One region of the Marmoricola sp. OAE513 genome, then DNA from elsewhere that is predicted to be linked to it. Evidence: riboswitches for the same ligand, from Rfam matches in the RefSeq annotation. Region 1 holds a riboswitch; the other holds the start of a gene.

What was found. Region 1 has a riboswitch for cyclic di-AMP ahead of ABIE44_RS05340 (C40 family peptidase). Riboswitches for the same ligand answer to the same signal wherever they lie in the genome.
Region 2: it holds a riboswitch for cyclic di-AMP, as region 1 does, so the genes downstream of both, ABIE44_RS17570 (C40 family peptidase) here and ABIE44_RS05340 (C40 family peptidase) in region 1, are expected to answer to the same signal.

Annotation. Positions count from the first base shown of each region.
Region 1 covers NZ_JBEPOC010000001.1:1,040,882-1,044,635, reverse strand. The annotation lists gene ABIE44_RS05355 (glycine cleavage system transcriptional repressor) at 1-290, shown strand, start outside; gene def (peptide deformylase) at 290-799, shown strand; tRNA gene ABIE44_RS05345 (tRNA-Leu) at 813-886, shown strand; cyclic di-AMP (ydaO/yuaA leader) riboswitch at 1,046-1,220, shown strand; gene ABIE44_RS05340 (C40 family peptidase) at 1,224-1,799, shown strand; gene ABIE44_RS05335 (SDR family oxidoreductase) at 1,781-2,740, opposite strand; gene ABIE44_RS05330 (bile acid:sodium symporter family protein) at 2,737-3,678, opposite strand; gene ABIE44_RS05325 (flavin-containing monooxygenase) at 3,675-3,754, opposite strand, start outside.
Region 2 covers NZ_JBEPOC010000001.1:3,512,789-3,516,542, reverse strand. The annotation lists gene ABIE44_RS17575 (hypothetical protein) at 1-342, opposite strand, end outside; gene ABIE44_RS17570 (C40 family peptidase) at 590-1,558, opposite strand; cyclic di-AMP (ydaO/yuaA leader) riboswitch at 1,603-1,786, opposite strand; gene ABIE44_RS17565 (hypothetical protein) at 1,945-2,151, opposite strand; gene ABIE44_RS17560 (hypothetical protein) at 2,234-2,491, opposite strand; gene ABIE44_RS17555 (DEDD exonuclease domain-containing protein) at 2,582-3,754, shown strand, end outside.

The sequences.
Region 1 (3,754 bases):
GCGCGGTCCCCGCGGAGACTCCCGTCAGCCGCGGCTCGTCGTACCTGCTCAGCGTGCACGGGGGCGACCGTCCGGGGATCGTCTCCAACGTGGTCGCCGAAGTCGCAGCGGTGGGCGGCAACATCACCGACCTGACCACGCGCCTGGCGGGCGAGCTCTACGTGCTCATCGCTGAGGTCGACCTGCCCGCGTCCGTCTCCGCCGATGAGCTGAGCGCCTCGCTGAGCGCGGCAGCCACGGCGCTCGGTGTCGACGTCTCCCTGCGCGCCCTGGACAGCGACGACCTCTGATGGAAGGCCGCGTCCTCCCGGTCGTCCGGGCCCCTGACCCCGTCCTGTCGCGCCCCGGCGCGGTGGTCGACCCGACCGATCCCGAGATCGTGCAGCTCGCGGCGGACCTGATCGCCACCATGCGGGTCTCGCCCGGGTGCGTCGGCCTGGCCGCGCCTCAGGTCGGGGTGAGTGCGAAGGTGTTCTGCGTGGACGTCTCCGAGCACCCCAAGACCCGCGGCCACCACGGCACGTTCGTGCTCTGCAACGCGGAGATCGTCAGCGCGACCCGCAACGAGAAGGCGCGCGAGGGCTGCATGAGCGTGCCCGACCTGACCGGTGACGTGAAGCGCGCCTCCCGGCTCGTCGTCCGGGGGCAGGAGCCGGGCACCGGCGCCGAGGTCATCATCGAGGCCGAGGCCTTCGAGGCCCGGGCGCTGCAGCACGAGATCGACCACTGCGAGGGGCTGCTGTTCCTCGACCGGGTGGCGGGCGCGCACGCGCTGCACCCGCGCAAGACCTACTTATGATCGGTTCCTCCTGGCCCCGGTATCCCAACCGGCAGAGGAAGCGGTCTTAAAAACCGTTCAGTGTGGGTTCGACCCCCACCCGGGGCACCGTGCTCGACCGCGTGTGTGATCTTCCTCAACCACGTGCGCTGACTCACATTTCCCGCGTAACTGGTCAGGAACCGGTCCTCGATGCCGATTCACTGGATGCGCCCCCAAGTTCTTGGGGTGCTGTCCGTTGCTCACGCTGAGGCCCGTCATGAGCCGGACAACACGACGCGAAAGCGAGTGGGGATGACGGGCGCGGAGGAACCAGCACGACGTCTCACGCAGTGTCCACACGAGCTGTCCGGTGGGACTTGGGGTGAAGCCACACGAGTGGCCGGGCAACGGTAGCCCGAATCCGACAGGTCAACCCTCGTAAGCGTGACCGCACAGGTTTCACATGTCCACGACGACTGGTCGTACTCATCTGCGCGCGCTCGGACTCCTCTGCGCGCCTTTCGTTGCCCTTGCTGTCCTGGTCGCTCCGGCGCCGGCGCAGGCTGACCTCGCCTCGGTGTCGGGCACCCCGACCACCCAGGCTCCCGCTGCCCCGGCGGCTGCTCCGGCTCCCACCGCGGCACAGATCAGGGCCCAGAAGAAGGCTCAGAGGCTGAAGCGCGCCAAGGCGTTCGGTCGCAAGGCCGTCCGCGTGGCCGCGACCCGCAAGGGGTCGAGCTACTCCTACGGTGCCGCCGGCCCGCGTCGCTTCGACTGCTCGGGTCTGACGATGTGGACCTTCAAGCGGCTCGGCAAGAAGCTTCCGCACTCCTCGGCTGCCCAGTACGGCCGGGTGAAGCACCTGCGCGCCAAGGACCGCCGCGCCGGGGACCTGGTGTTCTTCCACGACGGTGGCGGGATCTACCACGTCGCGATCTACGCCGGGAAGAACCAGATCTGGCACGCGCCGTACTCGGGCACCCGGGTCCGCAAGGAGCGCATCTGGACCCGCTCGGTCTACTACGGCCGGGTGCGCTGAGCGCGCGCTGCCAGCCAGGCGTCGAAGGCCTCTGAGGAGGTCTTGCTCGGCACGTACCCGAAGGTGGTGCGCAGCCGGTCGTTGGCGAGCACGGGTCGGAACTGCAGGAACCTCGTCTGTTCCGGCCCGTACGCCGACAGCCCCAGCGGCTTCAGCACGCCGAGCACACCCTGCAGGGCGATCGTCGGCACCGACACGGCCCGCTTGCCGAGCCGTTGCGCGATGTCGTCCATCGTGAGGGTGCCGTCGCCGGCGACGTTGGTGACCCCGACGACCGCGTCCGCCGGACCGGTCGCGCCGCGCTCGATGATGGCGGCGACGTCGGTGTCCCAGATGAAGACGAACGGAGAATCGGCGCCGCCGACCTTGAGCAGGAACGGCCAGTCGAACAGTGCCGTGATCTGGTTGTCGACGGACTCGCCGAGGATCGTGCCGATCCGCAGCACGACCTGCTCGAGCGCCGGGGTGCTCGTTCGCAGCTCGGCAAGCATCTCCTCCACCAACCGCTTGTGGTGGGAGTAGGCGAACTCCTCGTTGCCGCGCACCTGGTCGATCTCGGTCAACCAGGCGGGGTTGTCCGCGTGGTACCCGTACGCCGCTCCGCTGGAGGACACGACGATCCGGCGTACGCCGTGCGCCAAGCACGCGTCCAGGACGTTGCGGGTGCCGTCGACGTCGACGGCGTACTCGAGCTCGCGGTTCGACTTCTTGCCGGGTGTGACGATCGAGGCCAGGTGCACGACGACCTCGGGCTGCACGGCCCCGATCACCGCGCCGACGAGGTCGGCGTCGGTGACGTCGAAGCGCGCGAAGGTCACACCGTCGGGGAGGGTCTCCGGCTCTCGCAGGTCCGCAACCACGGCGTCGTGGCCGGCGGCGCTGAGGCGTCGTACGACGGCACTGCCGAGGAAGCCGCTGCCGCCGGTGACCAGGATCTTCATGCGGTGACTGCTTTCTTCTCAGACGAGCGGGAGGACCACCACTGGGCGAGGGCCAGTCCGGCGACGATGTCCCAGATTCCCCACCAGGCGGCGACGAGCGCCATCCCGCCGAGGCCGTCGAAGTAGGAGAACACCAGCAGCAGGCCGAGGCCCGCGTTGCGGATGCCGACCTCGAAGGTCATCGCCTTCACGCTGCGGTCGGGCAGCCGGGTGGCCCTGCCGATGCACCAACCCAGCGCGAGCGCGAGCGCGTCGTGCAGGAAGACCGCCAGCAGGACGATGCTGATGTAGTCGAGGAACAGGTCCCAGTTCTTGGTGACGCCGAGGACGATGACGACGCCCAGGGCGAGGAACGAGACCGGCCCGACGACCTTGTGGGCGCGCTCCGCGACGGCCGGCCAGAGCCGGGCGATCGAGATGCCGAGGACGAACGGCACCCCGATGACCAGGCCGACCTCGACGAGCATGTCGACGGCCGACAGGTCGATGTCCTCGAGCAGCTTCTCGCCGGTCGGGTGCAGCCCGCCCCAGAACGCCATGTTCAGCGGCATCAGGAAGATCGCCAGCAGGTTGCTCACCGCGGTCATCGAGACCGACAGCGCGACGTCACCGCCGGCGCGGTGGGTGAGCACGTTCGAGACGTTGCCCGGCGGACAGCAGGCAACCAGGATCATTCCGAGCGCGACCGAACCGCGGACGTCGAGCAGCAGTGTGAGCAGGAACGTCAGCGCCGGCAGCGCGATGAACTGGGCGAGCACGCCGATCGTGATCACCCACGGGCGGCGCAGCGCGGCGGTGAAGTCGGAGACCTTGGTGTCGAGCGCGATGCCGAACAGGATCGTGCCGATGACGATCTTGAGGACCGTCAGCGAGCTCTCGTTGAACGCGATCCGGATGTCGTCGACGTCGGTCGCGAGGCTGAGTACCTGGGCGATCACGGCCCGAACTCCTCGGCCTCACGGCGTACCGCGTTCCGGTAGGCGTCCTTGTTGACGTAGTACGCCATCCGCTCGA
Region 2 (3,754 bases), 2.5 Mb from region 1:
GCGCTGCGCGAGCGCGGAGGCGCGCTCGCCGGAACCGTCGCGGGTCAGCACCAACGTGCGGCCGACCGCGACCGCCTTGACCGGACCGGCGAGCCACAGCGGCGTTCGCCCGTCCGCCGAACCGATCTCCGCGATCTTCACGCCCTCCCCGTCGGGGGCGAAGCTGAAGGTCGTCTCGACGTCCGTCGACCCGGTGTCCCAGCCGTCGAGCCGGTAGGAGACGGCGACGGTCGCCTGCCAGGTCTCCGGGCCGTCGGCGGTCCCGGCGACCGCGGTGGCCGGGATGTCGGCGACGTAGCGCACGGACAGGTCGACCAGGTCTAGTCGCTCGATGTTGGCCACGGCTGCGTCCAGCCGGTCGGCGAGCTCGGGGACCGCCAGCGCCTCGGCGGCGGGAGCGTCGCCGGCACGCAGCGCCGACTCGAGGTCGCCCAGGGTCTGCTGCGCAGCGGCTTCCCGTGCCTCGGAGCTGTCGGTCGCCGCGGTCGGCGGCGTGATGCTGGTGTCGTCGGAGCAGCCGACCAGGGTCAGCGAGCAGACCAGTCCGATGACGACTGCAGCGGCGAACCTGCGTGCCCGCCGGGGTCGATCAGCCAGGGCGGACGGCGCCGACGTACGGCATCGAGTGCAGCGGGCTGACCCGGACGCCGGCGCTCGGGTTGGCGGCGTGCACGATCAGTCCGTTGCCCAGGTACATGCCGACGTGGCTCACCGGGCTGTAGTAGAAGACCAGGTCGCCGGGCTGGAGGTCGCCCTCGGAGACTCGCAGACCGGAGCCGGTCTGGGCCCGCGAGGAGTGCGGCAGGCCGACGCCGGCCGAGCCCCAGGCGCGCATCGTGAGGCCGGAGCAGTCGAACGAGCTCGGACCGGCTGCGCCGTAGACGTACCGCTTGCCGACCTGGGCGAGCGCGTACCGGAGGGCCACCGCGGCCTTGCCCGAACCGTCGAACGTCGGGATCGAGCCCGAGTAGTCACCACCGAGGAGCTTGGCGCGCGCCTGCGCCTCGAGGTCGTCGAGCAGGTCCTGGGCCTTCGCGGCCTTCTTGTCGATCTGCTTCTTCTCGGCACCCATCTGCTTCTGCAGCGCCTTGAGGCGGGTCGCCTCGGCCTGGACGGCCTTCTTGCGCAGCTTCAGCCGGTCGAGCTGGGTGCTGTAGTCCTCGATCACCTGGCCGCGCTGGCTGTTGTACGCCGAGACCGCGTTCAGGTTGTCGAGGAAAGCGTCGGGGTTGTTCGACAGCACCAGCTGCGAGGTCGTCGAGAGGGCGTTGCCCTGGAACTGCTCGACCACCAGCGCGGCGACCTGCTCGCGCATGGAGTCGACCTTGACCTGCTGGCGGCGGAGGTCGGAGTTGAGCGCGGTCAGCTTGGTCTGGGTGCGGGCGACCTTGACCTTCGCGTCGTTGTACCGCTCGGAGGCGGCCTCGGCCTGGCGGTCGAGCTTCTCGACCTGCTTCTTGACCGTCTTGAGGTCCGGTTTGGCGCTCGCGGACTCAGAACCCGTGACGCCGACGGCGACCACGAGGAGTGCAGCGAGCAGGGCGATCAGGGTCGCCACGACAGTGGCGGTGCGTTTCCGGCCGTGAAGCACGAGCGGACGGTCTCCTCTTTGTCGAACGCTTACCAGGTGAGCTGACGGATTCGGGCGCAAAGATCGCCCTACCAGCGCGCGGACAACAGGTCACCCCACGGTCGTTGCACCGGATTCACCCCATGAAGATGTGGTTCCCCGGCTCCGGTTCACGCTCTCCGAGAAGCGCGACGACGGATTCAGCGCGGCCCCTGAACCACCTGGTCAGTGGCTCGTGCAGGGACCTGAGCCATAGACGATAAACGAACGGTAACGACGTGCCAAACCTGGGCCCCATGTCGCCGTGTGTTTCGGAACACGTCCGCCACTCCTGCCCCAGGGGTCACTTCCGGCGCAGAGGAAACGGCCAGCCCCTACGCCGACTCGATGTGCCGACCGTCCACCGGCGTGACCATCCGCAAGGGTGGGATCAGCCCGGAGTCGGCGAGCACCGACAGCGCCTGCTGCTCGTCGGCGTCGAAGCTGAGCTCGGGGGGCGGCCCCAGCAGGACCGTCACGACGCAGTCGTGGCACGACAGGCCACGGACCAGGCAGGTGTCGCAGTCGACGTGCACGCTCATCGGTTCTCTCCTTCTCGTTCCGCGTTCTGCGGTCGAGAAGAAGACTCGCACCGACCTCCGACACATCCGGAGGAGGCGGGTCTCAGGCCCCGGGCGTTCCCGTCGGGTCAGCGTCGTTGCGGTCGACCAGCTCGATCGCGTCGTCACGGCCGCACCAGCGGCAGGTCACCGACTCCACCGACTCCTCGCGCAGCTCGGTCTGCTCGACGTCGTGGTCCCCGGCGAGGTCGAAGTGCCAGAACTCCGTCGTACGGCGGGTGCGGGTGAGGTCGAAACGGGTGAGGTTGCCGCAACCGCCGCAACGCCAGCGCTGGGTGGGTCCGGGAAGGGCGATGCTCACGGGTGACTCCTCGTTGGTGTGGTGGAACCGGGCGAGTCTAGTGCGCGCGTCGGACCCGTTTGTGTCGGCGGTCTTTCCTACGGTCGTCCCATGACCGCAGCGCACCTCGACCCCGCGTCGTCGCGGTGGGCTGCACAGATGAGCTTCGACGAGCTCGGGCGTCCCCTGCGCGACCTGACCTTCTGCGTCGTCGACCTCGAGACCACCGGCGCAGCCGTCTCCCAGGGCGCGATGATCACCGAGATCGGCGCGGTGAAGGTGCGCGGTGGCGAGATCCTCGGTGAGTTCCAGACCCTGGTGAACCCGCACTCCGCGATCCCTCCGTTCATCGCCGTGCTCACCGGGATCACCAACTCGATGGTGGCCTCGGCTCCCCCGATCGACTCGGCGCTGCCGGCCTTCCTGGAGTTCGCCCGCGGCTGCGTCCTCGTCGCGCACAACGCCCCGTTCGACGTCGGCTTCCTCAAGCACAACGCCGAGACGCTGGGGTACGCGTGGCCGAAGTTCGAGGTGCTCGACACCGCCCGGCTGGCGCGCCGGGTGGTCACCCGCGACGACGCCCCGAACTGCAAGCTCAGCTCGCTGGCCGTCGCGTTCGGTGCCACCACGACGCCCAACCACCGGGCCCTCTCGGACGCCCGGGCGACCGTGGACGTGCTGCACGGGCTCTTCGAACGGCTCGGCAGTCTCGGTGTCTACACGATCGAGGAGCTGCAGACCTTCACCTCGCGGGTGACCTCGGCGCAGCGGCGCAAGCGGCACCTGGCCGAGGACCTTCCGCACGCACCCGGGGTCTACCTCTTCCGCGACGACCGCGACCGGGTGCTGTACGTCGGCACGTCCCGCGACCTGCGCACCCGGGTGCGCTCGTACTTCACGGCCTCGGAGACCCGCTCGCGGATGGGCGAGATGGTCGGCATCGCGACCCGCGTCGAGGGCATCGAGTGCGCGACGCCGCTGGAGGCCGAGGTCCGCGAGCTACGGCTGATCGCGCAGCACAAGCCGCGCTACAACCGCAAGAGCCGGTTCCCCGAGAAAGTGCACTGGCTCAAGCTGACCAACGAGGTGTGGCCCCGGCTGTCCCTGGTGCGCCAGGTGCTCGACGACGACGCCGACTACTTCGGTCCGTTCAGCTCGCGCAAGCGCGCCGAGAAGTCGCTCGCCGCCCTGCACGAGACCTTCCCCGTCCGGCAGTGCAGCGGCCGGCTGCCCGCTACCCCGTCGAGATCGGCCTGCGTGCTCGCCGAGATGGGTCGGTGCCTG